Regions from separate parts of the Acidovorax sp. SRB_24 genome, predicted to be linked through region 2. Evidence: riboswitches for the same ligand, from Rfam matches in the RefSeq annotation. Region 2 holds a riboswitch; the other holds the start of a gene.
What was found. Region 2 has a riboswitch for S-adenosylhomocysteine ahead of ahcY (adenosylhomocysteinase). Riboswitches for the same ligand answer to the same signal wherever they lie in the genome.

Region 1: it holds a riboswitch for S-adenosylhomocysteine, as region 2 does, so the genes downstream of both, metH (methionine synthase) here and ahcY (adenosylhomocysteinase) in region 2, are expected to answer to the same signal.

The regions. Positions count from the first base shown of each region.
Region 1 covers NZ_MWOM01000007.1:61,077-77,016, forward strand. Annotated here, with positions in the region: gene B2J89_RS03970 (acyl-CoA dehydrogenase family protein) at 1-509, opposite strand, end outside; gene B2J89_RS03975 (DUF6600 domain-containing protein) at 807-3,053, opposite strand; gene B2J89_RS03980 (CHRD domain-containing protein) at 3,378-4,052, shown strand; gene recQ (DNA helicase RecQ) at 3,985-5,847, opposite strand; gene alkB (DNA oxidative demethylase AlkB) at 6,016-6,687, shown strand; gene B2J89_RS03995 (homocysteine S-methyltransferase family protein) at 6,758-7,834, shown strand; gene B2J89_RS04000 (Glu/Leu/Phe/Val dehydrogenase) at 7,953-9,260, opposite strand; gene B2J89_RS04005 (DMT family transporter) at 9,388-10,305, opposite strand; gene B2J89_RS04010 (PPK2 family polyphosphate kinase) at 10,678-11,544, opposite strand; gene B2J89_RS04015 (LysR family transcriptional regulator) at 11,673-12,644, opposite strand; gene B2J89_RS04020 (PACE efflux transporter) at 12,745-13,164, shown strand; S-adenosyl-L-homocysteine riboswitch at 13,229-13,324, shown strand; gene metH (methionine synthase) at 13,352-15,940, shown strand, end outside.
Region 2 covers NZ_MWOM01000036.1:18,965-34,904, reverse strand. Annotated here, with positions in the region: gene B2J89_RS13310 (hypothetical protein) at 1-610, shown strand, start outside; gene B2J89_RS13305 (HAD-IIB family hydrolase) at 767-1,567, opposite strand; gene B2J89_RS13300 (peptide chain release factor 3) at 1,578-3,212, opposite strand; gene B2J89_RS13295 (hypothetical protein) at 3,332-3,565, opposite strand; S-adenosyl-L-homocysteine riboswitch at 3,760-3,843, shown strand; gene ahcY (adenosylhomocysteinase) at 3,918-5,351, shown strand; gene B2J89_RS13285 (TlyA family RNA methyltransferase) at 5,459-6,457, shown strand; gene metF (methylenetetrahydrofolate reductase [NAD(P)H]) at 6,454-7,350, shown strand; gene B2J89_RS13275 (OmpW family protein) at 7,476-8,072, shown strand; gene B2J89_RS23215 (septal ring lytic transglycosylase RlpA family protein) at 8,431-8,769, shown strand; gene B2J89_RS13265 (23S rRNA (adenine(2030)-N(6))-methyltransferase RlmJ) at 8,785-9,681, opposite strand; gene B2J89_RS13260 (serine/threonine-protein kinase) at 9,920-11,722, shown strand; gene rplM (50S ribosomal protein L13) at 11,952-12,380, shown strand; gene rpsI (30S ribosomal protein S9) at 12,392-12,784, shown strand; gene erpA (iron-sulfur cluster insertion protein ErpA) at 13,024-13,386, shown strand; gene B2J89_RS13240 (anhydro-N-acetylmuramic acid kinase) at 13,473-14,582, opposite strand; gene B2J89_RS13235 (M23 family metallopeptidase) at 14,644-15,940, opposite strand, start outside.

The DNA.
Region 1 (15,940 bases), on a different contig from region 2:
ACCGGAACGTCGCGCGCGTCGTAGGCGTCGCTGTAGAGCTTGCCCTGCAGCTGCGCCCACAGCGCCGGCTCTTTTTGCAGCACCGGAATGCTCGCCGTCGTCATGGTCGCGGGGCACAGCGTGCCCTGCTCGACCTGGCCGTGCAGGTAAAAGCCCGCCGCCCAGGCGCTCCAGCGGCCCGGCTGCGCATTGCTAAACGGCAGCGAGATCAGTCCCTGCGCGCGGTACAGCGCCATCAGCGTGTGCCAGCTCGGGTGGAATTCCACCTGGTCCACACGGCGCCCGCGGCTGTCGAAGGGGCGCATCTCGGGCCCATGGCGGTTGGCGTCGCGCGCGAGCTGGTAGGTTTCGGCGCGGCCCAGCTGCGCGCCATAGGCGCCGAGCTGCGGCAGCGCCCACTGCGCGCCCGCGCGCGCCAGCGCGTCGCGCAGGGCGGCATCGGTGGCCAGCAGGTCGTAGCCGCTGAGCTCGTCGAACTGGTTGAAAACCTCGTGCGTGGGGCCGGCCATGGGGGTCTCCGTTCTCGGGCTGGATGGGTGTCTCTGCCGCAGTCTAGGCAATACGGCCGCGCCGGGTGTTGGGATGGCGCAAGCCGCCGCGCCGGGGGGCCCCGGCCAGCGCCCGCGCCGGCTCTTTTGCAGGCGCTTCACGGCGTGCCTGGCAGGGTGCGTGAAGTTTAAGAAAATGGCTGTAACGCTTATGGGATAAGCGCTTCTAGCTCACTATTTGGAAGCATTTTGCGCTGCGCCCTGGTGGGCAGCCGCCTTGGGCCGCACCGGGCCGGTGCGCCTGCGCAAGCCCCGCCCTCAGTTGTTTGGCGCCGGCCGCGGGTCTTCGCGGTGCGGGCGCTGCGGCCCGCCCCCAGGCCGGCCCCGGTCGTCGGGCACCTGCGTGCCGCGCGGCTCTTGCGGGGGCCGCTGGCGCTGGGCTTCACTCTGGGCCTGGCGCATCTGCTGCTCCTGCTGCGCGCGCTGGGCCTGGCGCATTTGCTGCTCCGCACGCTGCGCCTGCATCTGCTGCTGCTGTTGCTGCATGTGCTGGGCCTGGGCCTGGCGCATTTGCTGTTCTTGCTGTGCGCGTTGCGCCTGCATCTGCGCAGCGCGGGCCGACTGTTCGTTCTGCGCCTGCTCGCGCCGGGCGGCCTGCGCGCGCTGCTGTTCCTGCTGCAGCTGTGCGGCCCGGGTGGCCTGCACACGCTGGGCGTTCTGTTCCCGGGCTGCCTGGTCGCTCTGCGCCTGTTCGCGCCGGGTGTTTTGCGCGCGCTGCTGCTCTTGCTGCACCTGTGCGGCCTGGGCGGCCTGCGCACGCTGGGCATTCTGTTCACGCGCCGCCTGCTCGTTCTGGGCTTGCGCGCGCCGGGCGGCCTGTGCGCGCTGTTGTTCCTGTTGCATCTGTGCGGCCCGCGTGTCCGGCGCGTTCGGTTCACGCAGTGCCGGGTTGGGCTGCGCCCGCTCGCGTTGTCTGGGTTCCTGCTGCACCAAGGGCGCGCGTGGCACGGCCGGGGGCTGCGCAGGGGCGGCGCCCGGTGACAAGAAGCCGCGCGCCGGGGCGGCCGCGCTGTGCGGCGGTTCGGGCTGCCGCGGCGGGCCTGGCAGGGCTTCGCGCAGCGGTGCGCCACCGCCGCGGCCGTGCTGGAAGGCCGAGGGGGAGACCACGCGCCGGTCAACCACGGCGGCCGGTGGCGCGGGGTGCGGCTGCGCCAGTCGCGAGGCGCCGAACACGCTGCGCGGGTCGCGTGTGGGGGCCGGCGGCGCCACGGTGCGGGTGCGCTGCAGGTCGGCCGCGGCCACCGGGCGCGCGTTGCCGCGCACATGCTGGCCCTGCGCGAACGCGGCGACGGTGACCGCCGTCACGGCGGCCGGCAGGTGCTGGTAGCGGTAGCCACTGGCGGCGTTCGCGGAGTTCGGGGGGTGGGGGCGCATCCCGCTGCGGTTCACGTTGCGCACGTAGGCCGGGCTGGCCCGGTAGCTCGGGCGCCAGGCTTCGCCGGGGGCCAGCGGAAACCAGGCCACCCCGGGCTGCACGGCGCCGCCCACCGCGATGCCGAAGTTCCCGGCGCCCGCATTGCCGCCGACAAAGCCCACCAGCGCGGGCGCATAGACCGGGCGCACGGCAGCGGCGCCCGGCACCCAGCACCAGCGCGCACCGCGCTGGGCCCAGCGGCCATAGTGGAACGGGGCAAAGCCCCAGGGCTCGTCGTCGATCCAGGTCCAGCCCCAGGGCGCGATCGAGGCCCAGTGGCCGACGCGGTAAGGCGCCCAGCCCGCCACCGCCACGCGCGGCACCCAGACGGTGCCATAGGCCGGGTCATCCTCCCAGTCGCCGTACGGGTCGAGCTGCTGGTAGCCGATGACCTCGCGCGAGACATAGCGCGCCGCCACCGACCGGTCTTCGTCCAGGTCGCGCGCCGCCGCCCAGCGGTCCAACGGGTCCAGCGCCGGCGCGGTCTGCCCGGCGACCTGGTCCAGGTCCGCGCCCGCGAACGTGATCTGCTGGCGCGCGCCCAGCTCCACCGATGCGCCGTCGCTGCCATAGACCACGGCGCTGCCCGCCTGCACCGTCACGCGCGTGGTGCCGGCGGCCGGGTCCACGTCGAGCCGGTAGTTGCCGGGCTGCGACGCCATGAACGCCAGGTTCGGCGTGTCGACCTCGAAGCGCTGGTCCGGTGGCAGGCTGCGCAGGCGCGCGATCAGGCTGCCCTGGGTCAGCGCGAGCTGCACGGTCTGGTCGTCGAGCGCGGACAAGGCCAGGCTGGTCTGCGCGTCCATGCGCAGCGCGGTCGAACCGATGTGCAGCTCGGAGCGCGCACCGGCGTCGCTCCAGAGCCGGTCCCCCTGCGTCAGCGGCCGGTTCAGCACCGCGCCGGCCCACTGTTCGTAGCCGGCCGGCGCAAAGCTCACGGGCCCGTCGAAATAGTTGAGCTGCGCCACGCGCCCGGGCGGGTCACCGGCGGCCTGTGCGAAGGCGGCGGTGCCGCACACGGCGGCCACCAGCACGAACAGCACCAGCGCCAGGCGCCGCCCGCGGGCTGAAATAAAGGCGTTGGCATGCACGTTGTGGCCCCCCGCAGCCTGTTGACACCAGGGGCGGCCGCAGTGATTCACCCCACTGTGTAGAACGCGCCAGCGCCGATAAAGACGACCGGCGGGGCGCCGGCCCGGCGAAAAATCCGTCACCGGATGCAACGCAACGTCTGTCGGATTAATTGCCACCGGCTGCGCGGGCCAAGCCAGCGGGCGTCCACCGAAGCCTGCGGAAGCCGCGCCCCGCAAGGGTTTGCGTGGCCGGCCCGCCTGCTGGCGCGCAATTTGCTTGACGGCATGCATGCGCTCTGCGGTCCGTGCGGGGCACGACACGCAGCTTCAAGGAGAGCCGCCATGACTTCCACCTTCTTCAGGGGCCTGGCCCTGGCCGCAGCGCTTGTCGGCGCTCCGGTGGTGCAGGCGAGCCCGGTGACCTTCAGCGCCGTCCTCAACGGAGCAAGCGAGTCCCCAGCGACGGCCTCCCCGGGCACCGGTTTTGCGACCGTCGATTTTGACCTGGCCGCCCACACGATGCGGGTCCGCGTCGATTTTTCGGGGCTGGTCGCGGGCACGACGGCGTCCCACATCCACTGCTGCACTGCGGTGCCCAACGCGGGCAACGCCCTGGTGGCCACCACCACGCCCACCTTTACCGGATTTCCCAGCGGGGTGACCGCCGGCACCTACGACCACACCTTCGACATGGGCCTGGCCTCGTCGTACAACGCGGCGTTCATCTCCGCCAACGGCGGCAGCACGGCCAGCGCCGAAGCGGCGCTGTACGCCGGCATGGTGGCGGGAGAGGCCTACCTCAATATCCACTCCAGCACCTTCCCTTCGGGCGAGATCCGCGGCTTCCTCCAGGTGCCTGAACCGGGCAGCCTGGCGCTGCTGGCGCTCGGTTTGGCGGGGCTGGCGCTCGGTCTGCGCAAGCGGCAGAAGATGGCGCTTTCCGGATCCGTCACTGCGCGCACACGCGCAGCACATCCGCCCCATAGGCTTCGAGCTTCTTCGCCCCCATTCCGCTGATGCCCTGCAGGTCGTCGAGCGTGCGCGGCGGCTGCTGCGCAATCGCCGCGAGCGTCGCGTCGTGGAAGATCACATAGGCCGGCAGGCCGTGCTCGCGCGCCACCTCGGCGCGCCAGGCCTTGAGGTTGATGAAGCGCACCTGCGCGTCCTGGTCCAGGTTGGCGGCGGCCGGGGACAGCGTGCCGGCGGGGCTGCGGCGCTTGCGCTCGCGCGGCGCGGCCGCGGTGGATTCGCGCAGCTGCACCGGCACCTCGCCGCGCAGCACGGCGCGCGAGCCGTCGGCCAGGCACAGGGTGTCGAAGCTGTGGCCGCTCTCGAGCATCACCTTGTGCAGGCCGACGGCGCCGGTGGCCAGCAGCTGGCGCAGCACGCTGCGCAGCTGCGCCTCGCTGAATTCGGCACCCAGGCCGAAGGTCGAGAGCCTGTCGTGGCCGAACTGCTCGACTTTTTCGGTCTTCTTGCCGCGCAGGATGTCCATGATGTGCCCGGTGCCAAAGCCGATGCCGCTGGCCGCGTGCACGCGGTAGATCGTGGACAGCAGCTTGCGCGCGGCGTCCGTCGCGTCCCACACGGCGGGCGGGCTGATGCAGTTGTCGCAGTTGCCGCACGGCGTGGACGGCTCGCCGAAGTAGGCCAGCAGGCGCACGCGCCGGCAGTCGGTGGCCTCGGCCAGACCCAGCAGCGCGTCGAGCTTGCCGCGCAGCGCTGCCTTGAACTCTTCGCCCGCCGGGCTCTCGTCGATCATGCGGCGCTGGTTGACCACGTCGTTGAGGCCATAGGCCATCCAGGCGTCGGCGGCCAGGCCGTCGCGGCCGGCGCGGCCGGTTTCCTGGTAGTAGCCCTCGATGTTCTTCGGCATGTCCACATGGCCGACAAAGCGCACGTCGGGCTTGTCGATGCCCATGCCGAAGGCGATGGTCGCGACCATCACGATGCCTTCCTCGCGCAGGAAGCGGTCCTGGTTCTGCTGGCGCACGTCTTGCGGCAGACCGGCGTGGTAGGGCAGGGCGTTGACGCCCGCCCCCACCAGCGTGGCGGCCAGCTCTTCGACGCGCTTCCTGGACTGGCAATAGACCACGCCGGCATCGCCCGCGTGCTCGCGCTCGATGAAGCGCAGCAGCTGCGCGGTGGCGTCCTTCTTTTCGACGATCGTGTAGCGGATGTTGGGCCGGTCGAAGCTGCTGATGAACAGGCGCGCGCTTTCGAGCTGCAGGCGCTCGACGATGTCGGCGCGCGTGAGCTCGTCGGCCGTGGCCGTGAGTGCGATGCGCGGCACGCCGGCATAGCGCTCGTGCAGCACCGACAGTGCGCGGTACTCGGGCCGGAAGTCGTGGCCCCACTGGCTCACGCAGTGCGCCTCGTCGATGGCGAACAGGCTCAGGCCGCCGTGCTGGTACAGACCGTCGAGCAGGCCCAGGAAGCGCGGCGTGTTCAGCCGCTCGGGCGCCACGTACAAGAGCGTGATGCCGCCCGTCTGCAGGCGCCGCTCCACGTCCTGCGCCTCGTCGAACGACAGCGTCGAGTTCAGGAACGCCGCACTCACGCCGGCCTCGTGCAGCGCGCCGACCTGGTCGTGCATCAGCGCGATCAGCGGCGAGACGACGATGGCCACGCCGTGCCCCTGCTGCTGGCGCACGATGGCCGGCACCTGGTAGCACAGGCTCTTGCCGCCGCCCGTGGGCATCAGCACGAGCGCGTCGCCGCCGGCGATCACATGCTGGGTGATGGCCTCTTGCGGGCCGCGGAATTGTTCGTAACCGAAGACGTCCTGCAGGACGGAGTGCGCGGGGGACAAATGGATGCTCTTTGTTTGATAGCTGCCAGCGCTTTATGGACAAGCGTTGAAGGCCGATTTGACCGATATTTCAGGCGGCGCCAGCGTGCGGTGAGGCCCGGGCGCGCAAAGGCGCATATTGTGCGCCGCCGGCGCCGGCGGGTGGTTTCTACAATGGCATGTCCTGCCATGACGCTGCCCCTGTTCGACACCCCCGACCCCGGCCCGCAGACGCTCTCGCCGGGCGCCATGCTGCTGCGCGGCTGGGCGCGCGCGCATGCCGCGCAGTGGGTGGCGCAGGTGGCGGCGGTCACGGCGCAGGCGCCGTTTCGCACCATGGTGCGGCCCGGCGGCGCACCGCTGTCGGTGGCCATGACCAACTGCGGCGCCTTCGGGTGGGTGTCGGACGCACGCCGCTACCACTACACCGCCACCGACCCCGTCTCGGGCCAGCCCTGGCCCGCGCTGCCCGCGTGGCTGCGCGCACAGGCGCAGGCGGCCGCCGCCGCGGCCGGCCACCCCGGCTTTGTGCCCGATGCCTGCCTCATCAACCGATACGTGCCCGGCGCCAAGCTCTCGCTGCACCGCGACGAGGACGAGGCCGACCTGTCGGCGCCCATCGTCTCGGTCTCGCTGGGCCTGTCCGCCACCTTCCTGTGGGGCGGCCTGCGCCGCAGCGACCCGGTGCAGCGCGTGCCGCTGCAGCATGGCGATGTGGTGGTGTGGGGCGGCCCCGCGCGCATGGCCTACCACGGCGTCAACCCGCTCAAGGACGGCCACCACGACCTGCTGGGCAGCGCGCGCTGGAACCTGACGTTCCGCATGGCGCGTGCGCGCTATGCGGCCCCGGACGGGCCATAAAGCCGTTGCGGCGACGGCGCGCAATGCCCGCGCGCGGCGCCGGGCGGGGCGCTCTTTCTACAATCGCTCCATGCAAGCCCTTCACTACACCCGCGCCGCACAGCTTCCCGCCATCCTGGCCCAACGCATCGCCATCCTCGACGGCGCCATGGGCACCATGATCCAGCGCTTCAAGCTGGGCGAGGCGCAGTACCGGGGCGAGGGCTACAGCGGACCCGGCAGCGCGGGCGAGCGCTTCAAGGACTTTCCGCGCGACGTCAAGGGCAACAACGAACTGCTCTCGCTCACGCGGCCCGACGTCATCCGCGACATCCACGAGGGCTATCTCGCCGCCGGCGCCGACCTGATCGAGACCAACACCTTCGGCGCCACCACGGTGGCGCAGGAGGACTACAAAATGGCCGACCTCGCGCGCGAGATGAACCTGGCCTCGGCCCGGCTGGCGCGTGCCGCGTGCGACAAATATTCGACGCCCGACAAGCCGCGCTTTGTCGCCGGCGCCCTGGGCCCGACGCCCAAGACCGCCAGCATCAGCCCCGACGTGAATGACCCCGGCGCGCGCAACATCACCTTCGAGCAGCTGCGCGCGGCCTACTTCGAGCAGACCGAGGCGCTGATCGAGGGCGGCGCCGACGTGATCCTGGTCGAGACGATTTTCGACACGCTCAACGCCAAGGCCGCGCTGTTCGCGGTCGAGGAAGTGTTCGAGAAGACTGGCGAGCGCCTGCCGCTGATCATCAGCGGCACCGTCACCGACGCATCGGGCCGCATCCTCTCGGGCCAGACCGTCACGGCGTTCTGGCACAGCGTGCGCCACGCGCGGCCGCTGGCCGTGGGCCTGAACTGCGCTTTAGGCGCGGCGCTGATGCGCCCCTACATCCAGGAACTGGCCAAGGCCGCGCCCGACACTTTCATCAGCTGCTACCCGAACGCCGGCCTGCCCAACCCGATGAGCGACACCGGCTTCGACGAGACGCCCGAGGTCACGAGCCGCCTGGTGCACGAATTCGCCGCCGAGGGGCTGGTCAACATCGTCGGCGGCTGCTGCGGCACCACGCCCGACCACATCGGCGCGATCGCGCGGGCCGTGGGCCCGGTCGCCACGCGGCCGCTGCAGCGCGCGGGTTTCTACGCCGCAGAGGCCTGATACTGCAGCGCCCGGGCGGGCGCTGTGACTATCAAAAAAGAGCTGCTAACGCTTGCTGGATAAGCGTTGGCAGCTCTTTTGGCTTGGAAATCTGCGCGGCCGGGCGGCCGCGCCCGCTTCAGGGGTACAGGCCGCGCATTTCGCGTGCGTGCAGCATGCGCGTGCAGGCGACGATGAAGGTCGCGGTGCGCAGGCTCACCTGGTGCTCTTGCGCCACCTGCCAGATGCCGGCAAAGGCCTCTTTCATGATGCGCACCAGGCGGGCGTTGATCTCGTCTTCGCTCCAGAAGAAGCTCGAGAAGTCCTGCACCCACTCGAAGTAGCTCACCGTCACGCCGCCGGCGTTGGCGATCACGTCGGGCAGCACCAGCACGCCCTTGTCGTGCAGGATGTCGTCGGCCTCGGGCGTGGTGGGGCCGTTGGCGCCCTCGATGACCATGCGCGCCTGGATCTGGCCGGCGTTGTCGGCGGTGATCTGGCTCTCGAGCGCGGCGGGGATCAGGATGTCGCAGGGCACGGCCCAGAAGGCGCTGTTGTCCAGGGCTTCGGCGCCGGCAAAGCCGGCCACGCCGCCGCTGTCAGCGACGTGGGCGGTGAGCGCCGCCACGTCCAGCCCCGCGTCGCGGTAGACGGTGCCGGTGTGGTCCTGCACGGCCACCAGGCGCGTGCCGGCCTCGCCAAACAGCTTGGCCGCCGTGCCGCCGACGTTGCCAAAGCCCTGCACGGCCAGGCGCGCGCCCTCGACCTTGAGGCCCGTGTGGTGCGCCGCTTCCATGCCGACGGTGAACACGCCGCGGCCCGTCGCCTCGCGCCGGCCGAGCGAGCCGCCCAGGTCGATGGGCTTGCCGGTGACGACGCCGGTGGCCGTCACGCCGGTGTTCATCGAATAGGTGTCCATCATCCACGCCATGATCTGCTCGTTGGTGTTGACGTCGGGCGCCGGGATGTCCTTGCTCGGGCCGATGATCAGGCCGATCTCGCTGGTGTAGCGGCGCGTCAGGCGCTCGAGCTCGCTGCGCGAGAGCTTTTTCGGGTCGACACGGATGCCGCCCTTGGCGCCGCCGTAGGGCACGTTGACGGCGGCGTTCTTCACCGACATCCAGGCCGACAGCGCCATCACCTCCGACAGCGTCACGTCCTGGTGGAAGCGCACGCCACCCTTGCCCGGGCCGCGCGAGAGGTTGTGCTGCACGCGGTAGCCCTCGAAGTGGGCGATGGTGCCGTTGTCGAGTTCGATCGGCACGTCGACGATCAGGATGCGCTTGGGGCGCTTGAGGGTCTCGACCCAGCGCGCGAGGTGGCCCAGGTAGGGCGTGACGCGGTCGACCTGCTTGAGGTAGTTGCCCCAGGGGCCGAGGTGGTCGGCCTGCAGGTACGAGGGCAGGGCGTGCGTGGGCACGCCGGGGGTGCTGGGGGTGGGTGACATGGCGGCAATCCTGACCGGAGGATGTGAAGGTCGCCTAGCTTAGAAGCACTGCCCTGCCGGTGTCCAACGCCGCGGTGTTTCGTGGTCATGCATTTCCCGCATAACCTGCCTCCGGCGCTGCCGCGCTTCAGGCGGCCGGGGCCGGCGCGCCGCGTTCGGTGGCCAGCAGCAGGGCGCCGCCCAGCACCAGCGCGCCGCCCGCCAGCTGCGCTGCGCCCAGGTGCTCCTGCAGGAAGACCCAGGCCAGCAGCACCGTGACCACGGGCTCGAGCATCGAGATCAGCGCGGTGCGCGACGCCCCCAGGCGCTCCAGCCCGGCGACGAACAGGCCAATGGCCAGCACCGTGGACACCAGCACGATGGCGGCCACGGCGCCCCAGCCCGGCAGCGTCTGCGCCAGCTGCGGCGGCAGGCCCCCCAGCGCGCGCACGCTGGCCACGCAGGCCAGCACGGCGGCCGCGCTGGTGAGGATCACCGCGGTCGACGCCAGCGGCGCCACGCCGCGCGTCGCCCGGCTGCCGCCGATGATGTAGCAGGCGTAGATGCAGGCCGCCCCCAGCGCCAGCGCCACGCCGCGCGGGTCGAGCGCCGGGCCGCCGCCCTGGCCCGGGCTCCAGCCCAGCGTCAGCACCGTGCCGGCGCTGCACACCGCCAACGCCACCAGGCGCCGCCGCGTGAGCGATTCGAGGCCCAGCAGCCACGACAGCAGCACCACGAACAGCGGGTACAGGTACAAGAGCAGCGCCACCATGCCGGCCGGAAGGAACAGGAGCGCGCCAAAAAAGCAGAACGACTGCGCCACATAGGCCGCGCCCATCAGCACCAGGGCGGGCAGGCGCGCGCGCGCCGGCAGGCCGGTGTGCCGCCAGCGCAGCAGCAGCCACAGCGCCAGCGCCGCCAGCGCAAAGCGCGGCAGCAGCACGCCCAGCATGTCCGCGCCTTCGTCGTAGGCAGCGCGCACGAAGATCGCCAGGGCGCCGAAGCCGGCGGCCGACAGCGCCACCAGGGCGGCGGCGCTGCCAGGGGTTCGCACGGAGGCGTTCATGGCGTCGCCCCCGGGGACTGCGCGCTGCAGGGTCTGCAAAAAGGGAAAGCCATGCCTTGCTCCGGAAAAGGGGCGAAGCGGCAAGCTTAGGCGAGGCCGGCGGCGCTGTGAAGGCGCGATGGCCGTTCCGAGGTTTTCAGGGCGCAGTGCCAGAGGCCCTGGGCCCACAAGAGCGACCACCGGCTCAAGGAAGTCCTGTTGACGGAGACCACCCTGGTGCGCCCGCTGGGGGTGACCTACCGGCGCGACGGTTATCTTTCGCCGGCCTCGCGCCGGCTCGTTCTTTGCTGCAGGCGCACGGCGAGAGCCTGATTGCCGAGGCGGTGGCGCGCGCCTGGTAGGCGCGGCAGGCCGGGCCTGGCAGCCTTCCCTTCACTCGACCGTGAAGTGCTCCAGCGCCGGGTCGCCCGGCGGGTAGCGCAGGTCGAGGTTGCGCAGCACCTCGCGCAGCACCGTGGCGATCATCAGGTTGCGGTGGGTCTTGGAGTTGGCCGGCACGATGGTCCAGGGCGCCCAGCGCGTGTGCGTGGCCGCCAGCAGCGTTTCATAGGCCGACTGGTACGCGGCCCACTGCTGGCGCACGGCGATGTCGCCCAGGTCGAATTTCCAGTGTTTGGTGGGGTCGTCCAGGCGCTCCTGCAGGCGGTCGCGCTGCTCGTCGGCGCTGATATGCAGCATGAATTTCACGACCACGGTGCCGGTGTCGCTGAGCAGGCGCTCGAAGGCGTTGATGTGCCCGAAGCGCTCGCGCTGCTGCGCGCGCGTGAGGGTGCCGTTGACCACGGGCACCAGCACATCCTCGTAGTGGCTGCGGTTGAACACCGTGACCTCGCCCGCGCCGGGCACCTGCTGGTGGATGCGCCACAGGAAGTCGTGCGCGCGCTCGGCTTCGGTGGGCGCCTTCCAGCCCACCACGTGCACGCCCAGCGCGCTCATGCGGCCGAACACGCTGCGGATGGTGCCGTCCTTGCCGGCGGTGTCGGTGCCCTGCAGCACCACCAGCAGCTTGTAGCGCCGGTCGGCGTAGAGGCGGTTCTGCAGCTCGTCGAGTTCGAGCGCCAGCGCCTCCACCGCGGCCTTGTCCTGGGCCTTGTTGCCCCGCGAGAACGGCTTGGCCGCGGGGTCGAAGTCGGCCAGCGACACGGCGGCGGCCTTGCTGCCTTTGCCGCTGGCGGCGGGCTGCCACGCGGACCAGGGGTGCGCCACATCGGCGTGCTGGCTGTCGAAAGGGGAGGCCATGCGGTTCTCCAGAAAAAGGGGGAAGCGCCCAGCTTAGGCGAGACCGGCATGCGCCCCGTGCCACCGCCCCGCGCACGAGGGCTTCAATGCTACTGAATCAATGGCTGTGCGCGCTGGCGGGGTAAGGGCTATAGCCTTTTTTTGCCCGATTTTTGTGCCGCGGTGCCCGGCGCCCCGGCGGCGGCGCTTTCGCCCATCAGCGCCACAAAGCGCCGCGCGCCCAGGCCCAGCGGGCGCTCCTTGGACCAGACCAGGTCCACCCACAGCTCCACGCCGTTGCTCAGGTTCTCGAACGGCATCTCGACCAGCGTGCCGGCCTCGATGCGCGGCTGCACCAGGGCACGCGGCTGCCAGCCCCAGCCCAGGCCGGCCTCGATCAGGCCGAGCGCGGCGATGTGGTTGTCGGTGCGCCAGCAGTGGCGCGCAAACACGAAGCGCGGGTCGCTGTGCGCCAGGTCGCGGCCGGCCACGACGATCTGGCGCGTGGTCGTCAGGTGCTCTTCGCGCAGGCGCGCGCTGGCGGCGGTCTCGCCGCGCGCCACCGCGGCAGCGCGCGCGGCCGCCAGCACCGGGTGCTGCGGCGCCATCACGGCGACCAGGGCCTCGGTGCCGACTTCCTGGAAGCCCTCGCGCCCGTCCATGCTGGGGCGCTCGAACACCAGCGCCAGCTGCGCGCGCCCGGTGTGCAGCAGGTCGAGCGCGTCGGCCTGCGGCGCGGCGAGCACCTCGACCTGCAGGAGCGGGTGGTCCTGCGCCAGCGCGGCCAGCGGCGCGCTCCAGGGTGCGGCCAGCAGCTCGGGGGCGATCGCCAGCGTCAGGCGCTCTTCCAGCCCCTGCGTCAGCGACAGCGCCTGCGCATTGAGCTGCTGCAGCTGCGCCGCCAGCAGCCGCGCCTGCGGCTCCAGGGCGCGCGCCGCGGCCGTCGGGCGCGGCTCGCGGCCGGCGCGCTCGAACAGCAGCACGTCCAGTTCGGCCTCCAGGTGCCCCACGGCCATGCTCACGGCCGAGGGCACGCGGCCCAGGGCGCGCGCGGCCGCCGAGAACGAGCCGCGGTCGAGCACGGCGAGAAAGACCTGGACGCTGTCGGAAGAAAATGCCATGCGCCAATTATCAGAAAAATTGAAACAAGCTGACTTTTAGTGTCAGGCAATCACACATAAAGTCGAGGCCATGTCTTCTGCCATCCCCCACCAGCGCGGCCTGCAGGGCCCCAAGCGCCGCATCGTCTACGTCACGCTCTACGAACTGATCGCCATCGCCGTGGCCACCGCCGGGCTGGCCCAGCTCACCGGCGCCGGTGCGGGCCACGCGGGCGTGGTGGCGGCTGCGTCCTCGGTCATTGCCGTGGTCTGGAACATCGTCTTCAACAGCGCCTTCGAGCGCTGGGAGGCGCGCCAGGCCGTGCGCGGGCGCAGCATCGCGCGCCGCGTCGCGCACGCGATCGGGTTCGAGGGCGGCTTGGTGTTCATGCTGGTGCCCTTGTTCGCCTGGTGGTTTGGCGTGGGCCTGTGGCAGGCCTTCGTGATGGACATCGGGCTGATGCTCTTCTTCCTCTGCTACACCTTTGCCTTCAACCTGGCGTTCGACCGGGTGTTTGGCCTGCCGGCCTCGGCGGCCTGAGCCGCGCCCGGCGCCGCAGCCCTGCGGCCGCACGGCAGCGGGCCATCCCTTAAAATGGTTGCTTTCCTCCGAGGAGCGTTGCAGCGGCAGCCCTGGCCCCGAGCCGGTAGCCGTCAGGCTCGGGTGCCGCAGCAGGCCCACCCAACGACGCTCACCTGTTTATTGCCGTTTTTTACAGGTGAGCTGTATGTCTGAAGTGTTTCCTCCTCCCCTCAAGCTGTCGGGCCTGGAGCCCGTCTCCATTGGCGCCGATTCGCTGTTCGTCAACGTGGGCGAGCGCACCAACGTCACCGGCTCGAAGGCCTTTGCGCGCCTGATCCTGAACGGCCAGTTCGAGGACGCCCTGGCCGTGGCGCGCCAGCAGGTCGAGAACGGCGCGCAGATCATCGACATCAACATGGACGAGGCCATGCTCGACAGCAAGGCCGCCATGGTGCGCTTCCTGAACCTGATCGCGTCCGAGCCCGACATCGCGCGCCTGCCGATCATGGTCGACAGCTCCAAGTGGGAGGTGATCGAGGCCGGCCTGCGCTGCATCCAGGGCAAGCCCATCGTCAACTCGATCAGCATGAAGGAGGGCGTGGACGCCTTCAAGCACCACGCGCGCCTGGTGCGCCGCTACGGCGCCGCCGCCGTGGTCATGGCCTTCGACGAAAAAGGCCAGGCCGACACCTTCGCGCGCAAGATCGAGATCTGCGAGCGCGCCTTCCGCATCCTGGTCGACGAGGTCGGCTTTCCGCCCGAGGACATCATCTTCGACCCGAACATCTTCGCGGTCGCCACCGGCATCGAGGAGCATGCCAACTACGCGGTCGAGTTCATCGAGGCCACGCGCTGGATCAAGGCCAACCTGCCGGGCGCCAAGGTGTCGGGCGGGGTTTCGAACGTGTCGTTCAGCTTCCGCGGCAACGACCCGGTGCGCGAGGCCATCCACACCGTGTTCCTGTACCACGCGATCCAGGCCGGCATGGACATGGGCATCGTCAACGCCGGCATGGTGGGCGTCTACGACGACCTCGAGCCCGAGCTGCGCGAGCGCGTCGAGGACGTGATCCTCAACCGCCGCCCCGATGCGGCCGAGCGGCTGCTCGAAGTGGCCGAGACCGCCAAGAGCGGCGCCAAGGACGAGGGCAAGAAGCTCGAATGGCGCGGCACGCCCGAGGCGCCGAAGACCGTCGAAGAGCGCCTGTCGCACGCGCTGGTGCACGGCTTCACCGACTTCATCGTCGAAGACACCGAAGAGGCCTACCAGCAGATCCTGGCGCAGGGGGGGCGCCCGCTGCACGTGATCGAGGGACCGCTGATGGCCGGCATGTCCATCGTTGGCGACCTGTTCGGCGCAGGCAAGATGTTCCTGCCGCAGGTCGTGAAGTCGGCGCGCGTGATGAAGCTCGCCGTCGCGCACCTGATCCCCTATATCGAGGAAGAAAAGCGCCAGGACGAGCTGGCCGGGCGCGACGTGCGCACGAAAGGCAAGATCGTCATCGCCACCGTCAAGGGCGACGTGCACGACATCGGCAAGAACATCGTTACCGTGGTCTTGCAGTGCAACAACTTCGAGGTCATCAACATGGGCGTGATGGTGCCCTGCCATGAAATCCTCGCGCGCGCCAAGGCCGAGGGCGCCGACATCGTAGGCCTGTCGGGCCTGATCACCCCCAGCCTCGAAGAGATGCAGTACGTGGCCGCCGAAATGCACAAGGACGACCATTTCCGCGTCAAGAAGATTCCGCTCCTGATCGGCGGCGCCACCTGCAGCCGCGTGCACACGGCCGTGAAGATCGCGCCGCACTACGGCGGCCCCGTGGTCTACGTGCCCGACGCCTCGCGCAGCGTGGGCGTGGCGCAGAGCCTGCTCGGCGACAACGTCGAGGCCTTCGTGCAAGAGGTCAACGCCGACTACGACAAGGTGCGTACCCAGCACGCCAACAAGAAGCAGACGCCGCTGTGGCCGCTGGCCAAGATCCGCGCCAACAAGACCCCGATCGACTGGAGCGGCTACCAGCCGCCGCGCCCGCGCGCGCTCGGCCGGCGTGTGTTCAAGAATTTCGACCTGAACGAACTCGTGTCCTTCATCGACTGGGGCCCGTTCTTTCAGACCTGGGACCTGGCCGGGCCGTACCCCGCGATCCTGACCGACAAGGTGGTGGGCCAGGAGGCCACGCGCGTGTTCGCCGACGGCCAGGCCATGCTGAAGAAAATCATCGACGGGCGCTGGCTCCAGGCCAGCGGCGTGCTGGGGCTGTACCCGGCCAACAGCGTGGGCGATGACATCGAGTTCTACACCGACGAGACGCGCTGCCAGGTCGCGATGACCTGGTACGGCCTGCGCCAGCAGACCGAGAAGCACACCGTGGACGGCGTGACGCGCCCGAGCCGCTGCCTGGCCGACTTCGTCGCGCCCAAGGACAGCGGCATCGCCGACTACGCCGGCATGTTCGCCGTCACGGCCGGCCTGGGGATCGAGAAGAAAGAGCAGGCCTTCATAGCCGCGCTCGACGACTACTCGGCCATCCTGTTCAAGAGCCTGGCCGACCGCCTGGCCGAGGCCTTTGCCGAGTGCCTGCACCAGCGCGTGCGCACCGACCTGTGGGGCTACGCCGGCGGCGAGCAGCTCAACAACGCCGACCTGATCGCCGAGAAGTACGCCGGCATCCGCCCCGCGCCCGGCTACCCCGCCTGCCCCGACCACAGCGCCAAGCACGACCTGTTCGCGCTCCTGCGCTGCGACGAGATCGGCATGTCGCTCACCGAGAGCCTGGCGATGTCGCCGGCC
Region 2 (15,940 bases):
CATCCTGTTCCTGCACCGCTGGACCGAGCGCGTGAAGGACGAGACCTGCTTCCTGCACCGCCTGGTCACCATGAACCCCGACGGTTCGGGCATGCGCCTGCTCGAATGCTCGGACCACCCGTTGCCCCAGCTGGCCGACGATTTCGACCCCGGCGCCGTCGGCACGTTCGACTACGAAAAGTCCGAATACCAGATCTCGCACCCGCTGTGGCAGGACGACGAGCACATCATCGTCTGGGGCCCGCACGCGGGCGAGATCCACTACCACCTCTACCACGATGTGGACGGTGGCGCCGTGCAGGTGATCGGCCGCGGCGTGCTGGTGGAGAACGGCCACATGACCTTCTCGCCCGTGAGCACGCGCTGGATGCTCAGTGACACCTACCCGGACGACCAGACGCACGAGCGCTTCCTGTTCCTGTTCGACATGCAGACCGGCGAGCGCCGCAACCTCGGCAGCTTCTACGCCACGCCCGATCTGAGCAAGGAAAACCGCTGCGACCTGCACCCGCGCTGGAGCCGCGACGGCCGCCAGGTGTGCATCGACTCGGTGCACGAAGGCCAGCGCCAGATGTACATCCTCGACGTGTCGTCCATCGTCGGCGCCTGAAGCAGGCACGCCATGAAAAAGCCCGCACGGTGGAGGCCGTGCGGGCTTTTTCAATTGCAGGAGCTGCCTGCACAGTGCGGGCGCGGGTTTCAAGCACTTTTACTGCCCAAAGCCAACGGATGCCGGCGCTGGTAGCTATGCCTTGGATAGCGCGCTTCAGCGCGTGGACAAGATGGCCTGCACCAGCTCGATGAAGCCGTCGCCGCGCTCGCTCGGCGTGACGTAGCGCGGCAGGTGCGCCAGCTGCGGCACGAAGCGCGCAATGTTGGCCACGCCAAAGCTGTGCGGCATGTGGGCGAACATCAGCTGGTCGTTGGTCGAGTCGCCAATGTAGGCCCAGCGCTCCAGGTCGGCGTCGAGGTCCTTGCCGAACAGCGTGCGCACGATCCAGCGCGCGCCTTCGAGCTTGTTGTGCGCGCCGAACCAGCCGTTGATGTGGATGCTGCTCACCGTGGCGTTCATGCCGGCGGCGCGCATCAGGGCCACGCACTGGTCGATCTGCGCCTGCGGCAGGTGCGTGAATTCGCTGTGGTCGATCGCAATGTCGGTCTCGCGCCCGGCCGAGTCGGTGGCGCGCACGGCGCCGGGCACCGTGGCCTCCATCTCGGCGAGCACCTGCTGCATGCGCGCAAAGTTGCGCGTGCGCGTGGCCTCGTCCTGCTGGTAGAGCCGGTCGAGGCCACCGCCGGCATTGCGGCGCAGCGCCACGGCACCGTTCTCGGCCACGATGGCGTCTACGGGCCAGGCCTGGGCAAAGGGCTCGCTCCAGCCCACGGGGCGGCCCGTGATCGGCACCACATGCAGGCCCGCCGCGTGCAGGTCGGCCAGCGCCTGCACCACGGGCGGCGGCACCAGGCCTTCGGTGGTCAGCGTGTCGTCGATGTCGGTGAGCACGCCCAGCAGCTCGCCGGGGGCCGGCGCGGGCCATTCGCTCAGAGCGCGCAGGAAGGCTGTCATGGCGGCGCGCTCAGTGGTTGGTGTCCAGCGCCAGGCCCGCGTGCTCGCGCAGCGGGTGGAAGTGGATCTTCGGAAAGCGCTCCTGCGCCAGGCGCACGTCGTACGGCGAGGTGCACAGGTAGGCCAGGGTGTTGGCCGCGTCGTGCGCCAGGCGCAGCGGGTAGGCGTCGGTGAAGGCGCGCAGGTCGGCGCTGCTGTCGGCGGTGATCCAGCGCGCGCCCGTGTACTGGCAGCCTTCAAGGCGGATGTCGGCGTCGTATTCGGTCTTGAGGCGGTGCTGCACGACCTCGAACTGCAGCTGGCCGACGGCGCCGAGCAGCATGTTGCCGCCCGCGTCGGGCTTGAACACCTGGATCGCGCCTTCCTCGCCGAGCTGGGCCAGGCCCTGCTGCAGCTGCTTGGTGCGCAGCGGGTTCTTCAGCACCACGGTCATGAACATCTCGGGCGCGAAGAACGGCAGGCCGGTGAACTGCAGCGCCGCGCCGTCGGTGATGGTGTCGCCGAGCTGCACGCCGCCGTGCGTGGTGAAGCCGATGATGTCGCCGGCATAGGCTTCTTCGACCGCCTCGCGGCGCTGGCTCATGAAAGTGACGACGCTGGTCGGGCGCAGTTCCTTGCCGGTGCGCTGCACCTTGAGTTTCATACCGGGCGTGTACTTGCCCGAGGCCAGGCGCACGAAGGCGATGCGGTCGCGGTGGTTGGCGTCCATGTTGGCCTGCACCTTGAAGACCACGCCCGAGAAGCCCTCGTCTTCGGGGTGGATCGTCTTGATGACCGGCTGCTTGTGGACCTGCAGCGTGCTGACGCGCGGGCCCGGCGGCGGCGACATGTCCACCACCGCGTCGAGCACTTCCATCACGCCGAAGTTGTTGACGCCCGAGCCAAAGAACACGGGCGTGAGCTTGCCGGCCAGGAAGGCCTCGTGGTCCCAGGCGGCCGAGGCGCCGACGGCCAGTTCCATGCTCTCGAGCGCATGGTCAAAGGTCTGGCCGAAGCGTGCCCGCAGCCTGTCGGCCTGCGCTAAGGGAATGACTTCAAAGTCCTTCGGGCCGCGGTCGCTGCCCGGGGTGAACACCGTCATGCTCTGCGTGCGCAGGTTGATGATGCCGCCGAACGACTTGCCCTGGCCCACCGGCCAGGTGATGGGGCAGCAGGGCATGCCCAGCTCGCGCTCGACCTCGTCGAGGATGTCGAGCGGGTCGCGCACCTCGCGGTCCATCTTGTTGACGAAGGTGATGATGGGCGTGTCGCGCTGGCGGCAGACCTCGATCAGGCGGCGCGTCTGCGTTTCCACGCCGTTGGCCGCGTCGATCACCATCAGCGCCGAGTCGACGGCGGTGAGCACGCGGTAGGTGTCTTCGCTGAAGTCCTTGTGGCCGGGCGTGTCGAGCAGGTTGATGACATGGTCGCGGTACAGCATCTGCATGACCGAGCTGGCCACCGAGATGCCGCGCTGCTTTTCGATCTCCATCCAGTCGGATGTGGCGTGGCGGCTGGCCTTGCGGCCCTTGACGGCGCCGGCGATCTGGATCGCGCCCGAGAACAGCAGCAGCTTTTCCGTCAGCGTGGTCTTGCCTGCGTCGGGGTGGGAAATGATGGCAAAGGTGCGGCGGCGCCGGGTTTCGGCAAGGAACGGTGCGGACATGCAGGGAGGGGCCGCGCAGCGAAGCGGGCGGCACGGTCAAAAAAAGGTTGGAACCGCCCGATTATCCCCGCGTCGTGTGCCGCGGGCCGCGCCCCGCGTGGCGCGCGGCCGGGCGGCGCTTACTTGGCCGGTGTGACTTCGACCTTGGGCACCGTGATGGTCTTCTCTTCCGTGGTCACGTGGACGTCCGGCGTCTTGACATCGTATTTGGGCAGCGTGACATCGCCCGACTGGGTTTTTTCCACCTCGTACTTGGGCAACGTGACATTGCCTTCCTGGGTTTTCTTCACGTCGCAGGCCGCAAGGCCTGCCAGGCCGATGGAGGCGATGGCGATGGCGATCAGTTTTTTCATGGCGGGGATTCTTTCTGTTCAAGAAGGTGGAACGAAATGCCGGTCACAGGGATCGGCCGGGATCACGCTGTCGATTGAAAGGGCATCGGCGCGCCCCGGCTGTAGGAATGCCGACCGCGCAGGTGTCGGCTGTGGCCCTGCGCTGCACGCGGACTGAGCCGGGTCTGCCGTGCGGCTGTACTAAAATGGCCAGCTTTTCCGAGGAGCGTTGCAGCGCCTCCCACCAGCGTGGGGCGTGAGGCTCGGAACCTGTCCCCCCGCAACGACGCTCATCCACTTCTCGTGTGGTGAGCTTGGCTTTTCTTTCTCTCCCCCGGCAAGTGGTTTTCCTGAATTCGTTTTGGAGCACACCATGAACGCACGCCTGAATACCGACTTGAACGCCGATTGCGCGATCACCGACATCGCCCTGGCCGACTGGGGCCGCAAGGAAATCCGCATCGCCGAGACCGAGATGCCCGGCCTGATGGCCATCCGCGAGGAATTCGCCGCCAGCCAGCCCTTGAAGGGCGCACGCATCACCGGCAGCCTGCACATGACGATCCAGACCGCCGTGCTGATCGAGACGCTGCAGGCGCTCGGCGCGCAGGTGCGCTGGGCCTCGTGCAACATCTTCTCGACGCAGGACCACGCCGCCGCCGCCATCGCCGCCAGCGGCACGCCGGTGTTCGCGATCAAGGGCGAGTCGCTGGCCGACTACTGGGACTACACGCACCGCATTTTCGAGTTCGGCGCTCAGGGCGCTGAAGGCGAAGGTCCGAACATGATCCTCGACGACGGCGGCGACGCCACCATGCTGATGCACCTGGGCCAGCGCGCGGAAAAAGACCTCTCGGTGCTGGGCAAGCCCACGAGCGAGGAAGAAACCATCCTGTTCGCCGCCATCCGCGCCAAGCTGGCCGCCGATGCGACCTGGTACACGCGCAAGTCCGCCGAGATCATCGGCGTGACCGAAGAGACGACGACCGGCGTGCACCGCCTCAATGAAATGAGCGCCAAGGGCACGCTGCTGTTCCGTGCCATCAACGTCAACGACTCGGTGACGAAGAGCAAGTTCGACAACCTCTACGGCTGCCGCGAGTCGCTGGTCGACGGCATCAAGCGCGCCACCGACGTGATGATCGCCGGCAAGGTGGCTTGCGTGGCCGGCTACGGCGACGTGGGCAAGGGCTCGGCGCAGGCGCTGCGTGCCTTGAGCGCGCAGGTCTGGGTGACCGAAATCGACCCGATCAACGCCCTGCAGGCGGCGATGGAAGGCTACAAAGTGGTGACGATGGAATACGCCGCCGACAAGGCCGACATCTTCGTCACCACCACCGGCAACCGCGACGTGATCCGCCACGAGCACATGGCCGCCATGAAAGACCAGGCCATCGTCTGCAACATCGGCCACTTCGACAACGAGATCGACGTGGCGTCGATCGAGAAGTACGAGTGGGAAGAGATCAAGCCCCAAGTCGATCACATCACCTTCCCCGACGGCAAGAAGATCATCCTGCTGGCCAAGGGCCGTCTGGTGAACCTGGGCTGCGGCACCGGCCACCCGAGCTTTGTCATGAGCGCTTCGTTCGCCAACCAGACCATTGCGCAGATCGAGCTGTTCACCAAGCCCGATGCCTACCAAGCCGGCAAGGTGTATGTGCTGCCCAAGTCGCTGGACGAAAAAGTGGCGCGCTTGCACCTGCAGAAAGTCGGCGCCATGCTGACCGAACTGACCGACGCACAGGCCGCCTACATCGGCGTGGAAAAGACCGGGCCCTACAAGGCCGACACCTACCGCTACTGATCCGGCGCCCTTGGCTGATGCGTTTTTAGGAGCTATCAGCGCATACGGAGCAAGGGCTAGAGGCCAATTTGATATAAAACTATCGCCCGTGGGCGAGAGAGTGATGCATGCGCGCAGATGTTTTTTTGGTGGATTTTGGCCATGCGGCCACGCGCTCACAGGCGCAGCGGCTGATTGCGGCCGGTGTGGAGTGGCGCCTGTCGCCGCGCGCGCCCTGGCAGAAGGTGGCCAAGAACGGTGACGACATCCCGAGCGTGGCCGAGGTGCGGCTGCTCGACAGCGCCGAGGCACAGTACCTCTCGCGCGGCGGCCTCAAGCTCGAAGGGGCGCTCCAGGCCACGACCCTGTCCGTGGCCGGCCTGCGCTGCCTGGACGTGGGCCAGAGCACGGGCGGCTTCACCGACTGCCTGCTGCAGCAGGGCGCGGCACAGGTGGTCGGTGTTGATGTCGGCCACGGTCAGCTGCACGAGCGGCTGCGCAGCGACCCGCGCGTCATCTGTGTCGAAGGCGTGAACGCGCGGGGGCTCACACCGGGCGCCCTGCAGCAGGACTGCGAGCTGGCGCTGTCCGAGGTCATCGAGGAGGTGGACGACAACGAGACCCAGCCCGAGGCGCCCTACAGCTGGATGCGCAATGGCGGGCTGGTGGACGAGGAATACGACGACAGCGACGACGCCAAGGACCGAGACATCGAGCGCTTCAAGGCCGAGCGCGCCGAAAAGGCGAAGGCGCGCGCAGCGGGCACGCTGCCCGTCGAGCGCCGCCGCCGCCCCGAGTGCGCAGGCGTTGACACCACGCCGCTGTTCGATGTGGTGACGGGCGACCTGTCGTTCATCTCGCTCACGCTGGTGCTGCCTGCGCTGGTGCCGCTGCTGGCGCCGGAGGGCGCGCTGCTGATGCTGGTCAAGCCGCAGTTCGAGCTGCAACCGGGGCAAGTGGGCAAGGGCGGCATCGTGCGCGATGCGGCGCTGTACGCCGTGGTCGAGCAGCGCATCCGCGACTGCTGCGCCGCGCTGGGCCTGCAGGTGCAGGCCTGGCTCGACAGCCCGATCTACGGCGGCGACGGCAACCGGGAGTTTTTTGTTTTTGCCAGGAGGGGCGCATGAGCGCAACGAACCCGACGCACGCAGGCGGGGCGCCGAGTGCGCCGTTTCCCGTCAGCGTGGAATTTTTTCCGACCAAGACGCCCGAGGGCGCCGACAAGCTGCGCGCGGTGCGCCAGCAGCTGTATGCGCTGCAGCCGCAGTTCTGTTCCGTGACCTATGGCGCGGGCGGCTCGACCCAGGAGGGCACGTTCACCACGGTGCGCGACATCCTGGCCGAAGGCGTGAGCGCGGCCTCGCACTTCTCGTGCATCGGCGCCACGCGCGCCTCGGTGCGGGGCGAGCTGGCCCAGCTGCAGGCCATGGGCGTCAAGCGCCTGGTGGCGCTGCGCGGCGACCTGCCCAGCGGCTACGGCGCGGGCGGCGAGTTCCACTACGCGAGCGATCTGGTGGAATTCATCCGCAGCGAGACGGGGCGCGGCTTCCAGATCGAGGTCGCGGCCTACCCCGAGGTGCACCCGCAGGCGCGCTCGCCCGAGGCCGACCTGCAGGCCTTTGCCGCCAAGGTGCGCGCGGGCGCCGATTCGGCCATCACGCAGTATTTCTTCAACGCCGACGCCTACTTCAGATTCGTCGAGGAGACCCAGCGCCTGGGCCTCGAGGTGCCCATCGTGCCGGGCATCATGCCCATCATGGGATCGACCCAGCTGATGCGCTTTTCCGACGCCTGCGGCGCCGAGATCCCGCGCTGGATCCGGCTGCGCCTGCAGGGCTTTGGCGACGACACGGCCTCTATCCGCGCCTTCGGGCTGGACGTGGTGACCGAGCTGTGCGCGCGCTTGCGCGAGGGCGGGGCGCCAGCACTGCACTTCTACACCATGAACCAGAGCGCGGCCACGCTGGAGATCTGCCGCCGCCTGGGGCTGGGCCTGCCCGGGATCGGCGAGGGCCAATAGGCCTACTGGGAGTGATGTTTTTATGCCACCGGCCGACACGGATTGATACAGGTCAACCGTGCCTTAGCGCATCGGTCATTCAATAGCCATTGGGGATTGTCCCCGGACTTCTTTGGATGAAAGACATGAAAAAACACGCCATCGCCGCCGCCCTGCTGGGCACTGTCCTGAGCTCCGCCGCCGTGGCCCAGCAGGCCGCCGAAGGCCCCTGGATGGTGCGCGCACGCGCCGTGCACCTGAGCAGCGACAACAGCGACACCACCGGCCTGGGCCTGTCGGCCAACCACAAGTGGCTGCCCGAGGTCGACATCAGCTACTTCTTCAACAAGAACGTCGCCGTCGAGTTGATCCTGACCGTGCCGCAGAAGCACACGCTGTACTCGAACGGCGCCGCCATCGGCTCGTTCAAGCACCTGCCGCCCACGCTGACCGCCCAATACCACTTCACCAACCTCGGTGCGTTCAAGCCCTACGTTGGCGCCGGCGTCAACTACACGCGCCTGAGCGCGGTCAACCTGCCTGCCGGCGTGACCGTGGACCGCAACAGCTACGGCCCCGCGCTGCAGGTGGGCGTGGACGTGCCGGTCGCCAAGAACCTGTACCTCAACTTCGACGTGAAGAAGGTCTACATCCGCACCGATGTATCCGCTGCCGGCGCCAAGATCGGCACCTTCAAGGTCGATCCGGTGCTGTTCGGCGTGGGCCTGGGCTGGCGTTTCTGAGCTCCGGCCGGTAGCCGGCCCCGACCGGCCGCCGGCCAGCGGCCGAGGTCCCTTCCCCGCTTCGGCGGGGATTTTTTTGGCCTGCGCTACCATTTGGCGCTTGTTGCCTGCCCTCATTCGCTGTTTTTCCCTGGCCACTGGCCGTTTTTCTCCGCTCGCCGCGGGCTGCGCCGTGCTCGCTTGCGCGGGCGCCCTGCTGGTTCAGGGCTGCGCCCTGGGCGATCGCGCTAGGCCAGCGACTGTCCCTGCTCCCGGGCCCGCGCAAGCGGCGCCGGCCGCGCCGCAGGCCCCTGCATCGCCTCGGCCGCCCCGGCCCCTGCCCGCCCCCCGTCCTGCCGACAGCGCGGCGGGGGACGCGGTGGAAGCGCCCGCTGCGCGCGCCGAGGAGCAGGGACAGGCCTCGTGGTATGGCGCCTCCTTGCACCGCCGCCGCACGGCCAGTGGCGAGCGTTTCGACATGCACGCTTTCACGGCCGCGCACCCCTCGCTGCCGTTTGGCACGCAGGTGTGCGTGCGCAGCCTGGTGAACGGCAAGGTGGTGCAGGTGCGCATCAACGACCGGGGACCGCACACGGCCGGCCGCATCATCGATCTCAGCCGCGCCGCCGCCCGGGCGCTGGACATGCTCGGGCGCGGCACCAAGCCGGTGGTACTGACGGTGCTGGAGCCGGAAGAGAAGGACTGCCCGCCAACCTGACCGGCAGGGGCGCGTTCAGCTGCCCGCTTCGAGCGTGTGCGTGGCGTGTTTGTCCTGGCCCAGCAGCTCGGCCATCTGGGGCAGGGCGTCCTTGAGCTGCGCCTTGAGCGTGTGCGGCGGATTGACCACGAACATGCCGCTCGCGGGCAGGCCGGGCCGCTTGACCTCGCCTGCGGCGTCTTCGGTGATCTTGCTGGACTTGACGGTCAGCGTTGCGTGCAGCCAGCCCTTGCCGGCCTTCTGGGCCAGGGTCTTGAGGCGGCGTGGCAGGTCGTGTGCTTCGGGGCGCGGAATGATGGGGTACCAGACGGCATACGTGCCGGTGGCAAAGCGCTTGAGCGCATCCGCAACCATGTCCAGCACTTTGCCGTAGTCGCTCTTGATTTCATAGCTGGGATCGCACAACACGAGCGCGCGGCGGGCTGGTGGGGGCAGGAACTTCTTGATGCCCTCGAAGCCGTCCTCGTGCAGCACGGCGACTTGGCGGCCGGCCTCGAGCTGGGCCACGTTGCCCGCGAGCGCACGCAGGTCGGCCGGGTGCAGTTCGAACAGCTTGAGCTTGTCGTGAGCGCGCAGCAGGCGCTGGATGATGAAGGGCGAGCCCGGGTAGACCTTGGTGCTGGGGCTGCTGTTGAAGGCGCGCACCAGGTCGATGTAGGCCTGCAGGGCCGGGGCCAGCGGTGCGGCGGTGGCGGCGCCGGGCGCGCCCAGGCGCAGGATGCCGCCCGCGGCTTCGGCGCTGGTCTTGGCGTAGTCGCCGTCGAGCCGGTACAGGCCGGCGCCCGCATGGGTGTCCAGCACGGTGAGGGCCGCGTCCTTCTCGGTGAGGTATTGCAAGGTGGCAATCAGCACGGTGTGCTTGAGCACATCGGCGTGGTTGCCTGCGTGAAAGGCGTGGCGGTAACTGAACATGGCGCTATGGTAACCACCGGCCGGGGCTGGTCCGCGCGCGTGCCATGGGCGGGTTTGCGCCTTGCGCCCTCATGGGGTCCAGGAACGACTTGCCGCAGCCAGGGCGGCGGCTCGCAGAGCCGGATGCGGTTTGTTGCCAGAGGTCCGCAGGAATGGCCGATGATGGCGCCCGCAGCCACTGGCGATTTGATCGTTACCAACGGTATGTTATTGTTCTTAAACGTCGAACTGCACGCCCATGACCGACCCCCTCGCTGCTTCCGCTCCTGCCGTGCGCCATGTGGACGCACTGCCTACGGGCACGCGCCTGGCGGAGTTCGAGGTGTGCTCCTTGCTGGGGGTGGGCGGATTTGGCGTGGTCTACCAGGCCTTCGACCATTCGCTGCTGCGCACGGTGGCCATCAAGGAGTACCTGCCCGCGGCGCTGGCCGGGCGCACCGAAGGCCAGTCGCTGTGGGTGCGTTCGTCGAGCGACGAGCAGGCCTATCAGGCGGGCCTCAAATCGTTCGTCGGCGAGGCGCGGATGCTGGCGCAGTTCGAGCATCCGTCCTTGGTCAAGGTCTTCCGTTTCTGGGAAGCCAACAACACGGCCTACATGGTCATGCCCTTGTACCGGGGCATGACGCTCAAGCAGGCGCGTGCACAGATGCGCACGCCCCCGCCCGAGGCCTGGCTGCGCACCGTGCTGTGGTCGGTGCTGGACGCCTTGCGCACCTTGCACGGCAGCCAGACCCTGCACCGCGACATCTCGCCGGACAATATCTTTCTGCAGGACGTCGGCCCGCCGGTGCTGCTGGACCTGGGGGCTGCGCGCCACGCCATCAATGACCGCGACCAGCGGCACACCGCGGTCCTGAAGGTTCATTACGCCCCCATAGAGCAATACGCCGACGGCGACGCCGACATGCCGCAGGGCCCGTGGAGCGACCTGTATTCGCTGGCCGCCGTGGTGCACGGCTGCCTGTGCAACGAGGCGCCCATGCCGTCTACGCTGCGTTCCATCCGCGACCGCATGGTGCCGTTTGCCCGGGTCGCCAAGACCGTGGGCCGGCAATTTGGCCAAGAGTACTCTGCGGCTTTCGTTGCCGCCATTTCCCAGTCGCTGGCGCTGCGGTCCGAAGACCGGCCGCAGGACATCGACGCATTTTTGCAAACCATGGCCATGGTGGCGCCTCCCGGCCCGCTCGAGCACTTCGACTTCCGCGCGCAGCTCGGCGATATCTGGGTGGGGCCGGCGCACCAGCCCGCTGGGGCGCTGGCCGGGCCTGGCCTGGACTCGGCTGGCGTGCCACTGGCGGCGACGCTGTCTGCGCGCCCGGTGGCGCCGCACGCCGCCCTTGGGGGGGCTGTACCCCCATCCGGGGAGGGCGTGCAGGTCCTCGATCTCGTGGTTCCGGACGCCGAGGGCGCAGCGGAAGGCGCAAATCCCAGGCCACTCGCCAAGCTAGCCGGCCAGTCCGCGCCAGAACCGCTGCGCAGCGCGAAGCCGCAGCGCGCCTGGGCGTGGCTCGCGGGCGTGGTGCTGATCGTGGCCGTGGCCGGCGGCTATGGCTGGGGCCGGCGTGCGCCGCAGACCGCACCGCAGGACGGCATCATCACGGAATGGGCCGAGCCCGCCGCGCCTACCGCCTCTGTGCCCGTGCCGCAGGAGCCGGCCGTCGCCGCCACCGAGGCAGCGGTGGTGGAGGCAGTGGCCGCGGCAGCGCCTGCGGGCCCCGCACCGGCGTTTGTCGAGGCGTCAGACCCGGCAGCGGCGCCGAGGGCTCCCGTGCGGATTCCTCCCAAGGCGTCCCGGGTGCCGCAGCCAGAGGTGGCGCGCGAGCCTGCGCGCGCGCCGGCCTCTGCCGGCGCGCCGCCACCGCTGGCGCCATCCCGCCCACGCCACGAGGCCGCGCACCAGCCCTGTGTCAATACCAATTTCTTCACGCAAAGCGCCTGCCTGTACCGCGAATGCCCCAAGCCCGCGTTCGCGGCCACGCCCATCTGCGTGGAACACCGCCGCCGCGTGCAATTGCAGGCCGACACGCGTTTCGGCAACTGACGCGCGCGGCCCCTGGACGGGCCTCTGTACAAGAAATGCGCACAGCCGGGCTTGCCTTTGTATAATGGCGGGCTTCGCAGCGCTTGCGTGACTCCGCGGCGAAGTGCAGGCCTTGCCTGCAAGTGCCACCTAAGAGGTTTCCGTTGAAGAGAAGCACCGACCGTGGAAAAGAGTCCCCAGGACGCCAGCCCCTGTTCCAGGCTGGTCAAACCCTCGAAAGAGAAAACTCATGAAAACTTTCAGCGCCAAACCCGCTGAGGTCGTGCACGAGTGGTTTGTGATTGACGCCACCGATAAGGTGCTCGGCCGGGTAGCCAGCGAAGTTGCCCTCCGTCTGCGCGGCAAACACAAAGCCATTTATACGCCTCACGTCGATACCGGTGACTTCATCGTCATCATCAACGCAGCGCAAATCAAGGTCACCGGGACCAAGTCCACCGACAAGGTGTACTACCGCCACTCGGGTTATCCGGGCGGCATCACGGCCACCAATTTCCGCGACATGCAATCCAAGCACCCCGGCCGCGCGCTGGAAAAGGCTGTCAAGGGCATGCTGCCCAAGGGCCCGCTTGGCTACGCCATGATCAAGAAACTCAAGGTGTACGCTGGTGCAGAGCATCCCCACACCGCCCAACAGCCCAAAGTGCTGGAACTGTAAGGAGCCTTGAGATGATTGGTGAATGGAACAATGGCACCGGCCGTCGCAAGTCCAGCGTCGCCCGCGTGTTTCTGAAAAAAGGCAGCGGCAAGATCACGGTCAACGGCAAGGACATCCAGTCCTACTTCGGCCGTGAAACCTCGATCATGATCGCCAAGCAGCCCCTCATGCTGACGAACCACGCCGAAACCTTCGACGTGATGGTCAACGTGCACGGCGGCGGTGAGTCCGGCCAGGCCGGCGCGACCCGCCACGGCATCACCCGCGCCCTGATCGACTACGACGCAGCACTCAAGCCCGCACTGAGCCAAGCCGGCTTCGTGACGCGCGATGCGCGCGAAGTGGAACGCAAGAAGGTCGGCCTGCACTCTGCCCGCCGCGCCAAGCAGTTCTCCAAGCGCTAATCCGCTGGTTTCTGCCTGCCAAAAAAGCCGCCGCAAGTTCGCTTGCGGCGGCTTTTTGTTTTGCGGCGATGGCGCCAGAGGCTGGAAATGCGCCGCCACGCCACCATCTGTGCCGCAGGGATACTGCCCGCCTGCCGGGAGAAAAACCCCCACTGGATTTGGCGTCAAACAACCGGGGGGCCCGCACTTCTGGCGGTTTGCAGTAGGATTTGCCCCGAAACCCTGAATTGGAGTGCCCCATGAGCGCAGTTGCTGAAAACATCCCCCCCCAAATGCCCGACCCGATCATCTTTACCGAGAGCGCGGCGGCCAAGGTGGCGGACCTGATTGCCGAGGAAGGCAACCCCGATCTGAAGCTGCGCGTTTTTGTGCAGGGCGGCGGCTGCTCGGGCTTCCAGTACGGGTTCACGTTCGATGAAATCGCCAACGACGACGATACCGTGATGACCAAGAACGGTGTGTCGCTGCTGATCGATGCGATGAGCTTCCAGTACCTGGTGGGCGCCGAGATCGACTACAAGGAAGACCTGCAGGGCGCCCAGTTCGTCATCAAGAACCCCCAGGCGACGTCGACCTGCGGTTGCGGTTCGAGCTTCTCCTGAGCCCCGCTTGCACGGCAGATGAAAAGCCGCCCACGGGCGGCTTTTTCTTGGGTTGCTTCTTTTGCAGGGCCCGCACTCCCAGGTCCTCAGGCGGGGTAGACCGCTCCGAGCACGCGCGCTCCGGCGGCGCCGGTGACGCGCGTCAGGTTGCCGCTTTCGTGGCGGAGGGCGCGGCGCGCGAGCCACGCAAACGCCGCCGCCTCGACCTGCAGCGGCGGCAGGCCGTGGGCCTGCGATGACGCCACCGCCATGCTTGGCAGCAGGGCCTGCAGGCGCTGCAGGAGGTGCGCGTTGAGCGCACCGCCGCCGCAGACGATCAGCGTGTTGCTGTCGCCTCCGTAGCGGACGACGTCCGCGGTACAGGCGCTGGCGGTGAATTCGGTCAAGGTCGCCTGCACGTCGGCAGCGCGCGCCTGGGCAAAGGGCGCCAGCCGCGTTGCCAGCCACGGTGGGTTGAACAGGTCGCGCCCCGTGCTCTTCGGCGGGGGCTTGGCCAGAAAAGGCTCGGCCAGCAAGGCGTGCAGCAGCTCTGGCATCACCTGGCCGCTGGCCGCCCAGGCGCCACCGGCGTCGAAAGGCTGGCCGGTGTGCTGCAGGCACCAGTGGTCCATCAGGGCGTTGCCGGGGCCGCAATCAAAGCCCAGCACCTGGCCCTGGGCGCCGAGCACGCTGAGGTTGGACATGCCGCCCAGGTTCAGCACGGCGGTGGCGCGGCCGGGCTGGCCAAAAACGTTTTGGTGGAAGGCTGGCACCAGCGGCGCGCCCTGGCCGCCGGCGGCGACGTCGCGGCTGCGCAGATCGGCCACCACGGCGATGCCGCAGAGTTCGGCCAGCAGCGCCGGGTTGCCCAGCTGCAGGGTGTAGCCGGTGCCGTCGAACTCCTGCGGCCGGTGGCGCACCGTCTGGCCATGGGCGCCGATGGCGCGCACGTCCGTGGCCTGGAGGCCGCTTTGCGCCAGCAGCGCGTGCACCACGCCGGCATAGGCGCGCGCGAGCGCATTGCCCGCTAGGGCTGCGCGGTGCAGCTCGTCGGCGCCGGGGGTGTTGAGGGCGAGCAGATCTGCTCTTAATTCAGGAGCTAACGGCGCAGACTGGTAGTGCGTTACCGTGCATTGTGATGCCGAAAAATCGGCCAGCACGCCGTCGATGCCGTCGAGCGAGGTGCCCGACATCAGGCCGATGTACCACTCGGACATGGGATGGGGTGGGGCATGGGCCGCCGCGGGACGGGACAGGTCCCGCCGGCGCGCTGCAGCGTCAGTCGGCGCTGGCCTGTTGGATCAGCTCGGCCGATGCCAGCTGCGTGCGCATCACCGCGGCGATACGGTTGAATGCCGGGCGGGCTGCGGCGGACACCGGCGCGGCCGATTCGCTTTGCTGGGCGATGGCCATCGGATCCTTCTGCTGGCCGTTCACGCGGAATTCGAAATGCAGGTGCGGGCCCGTGGCCCAGCCCGTGGCGCCCACGGCGCCGATGGTCTGGCCCTGGTCCACGGCCTGGTTGGTGCGCACGTCGACGCGGCTCAGGTGCGCATAGACGGTGACGTGCTGGTTGCGGTGCTTGATGTAGACGACGTTGCCGTAGCCGTTCTGCACCCCGGCGAATTCGACCACGCCATCGCCCACGGTGCGCACGGTGGTGCCGGTGGGCGCCGCAAAGTCCGTGCCCAGGTGGGCGCGCCATTTTTGCAGGATGGGGTGAAAACGCATCTTGAAGCCGCTGGAGATGCGCGAGAACTCCACGGGCGAGCTCAGGTAGGCGCGGCGCAGGCTCTGGCCGTCGAGCGTGTAGTACGCGCCCTGGGCGGCGGCAGTCTCCTGGAACCACACCGCCTGGTGGGTCTTGCCGTTGTTGTGGAATTCGGCGCTCAGCACGCGGCCGCTGCGCAGCGGTTCGCCATCGGCTTCGAGCGTTTCATAGACCACCGAGAAGCGGTCGCCCTGGCGCAGTGCGCGGCGGAAGTCGATGCTGCCCGAGAACATCTCGGCGAGCTGCACAGCCACGGTGTCGGGGATGTTGGAGGCGTCGGTCGCGGCGAACAGCGAGCTGCGGATCACGCCGCCGGCCAGGCGGCTCGACGTGGCCAGGGGCGCCGTTTCGATGCGCGAGGCGAAGCCATGGCCCGATTTTTCGATCACCAGGCGCTTGAAGCTGCCGCTGTCGTCCGGCGCCCAGCGCGCCGTCAGGCGCAGCAGGCGGTGGTCGTCGGTGGTCTCGGCCGAGACCAGGCGGCCGCTGCGGCCCAGCAGGTTTTGCTGCGCCGGCGTGTCGCGGCGCAAAAAGGCGGCGGCGGCCGGATCGGCCACGCCCATGCGCTGCAGCAGCGACTCGGGGGTGTCGCTGCTGCGCACCTGGTCTGAGCGGTAGAGCGAGAAGCCGGGGCCTTCGGTCAGGTCGGCCAGCGAGGCGCCGCTGGCCAGCGATTCAACGGGCTGCTCGACCAGGCGCACGGGCAGGTCGACGGGGTCGGGCCCGAACGACGCGACGGCAAAAGCGCCGCCGCCGCCGGTCAGCAGCATGGCTGCGAGCACGGCGGTCAGCCGCTTGGGGTGT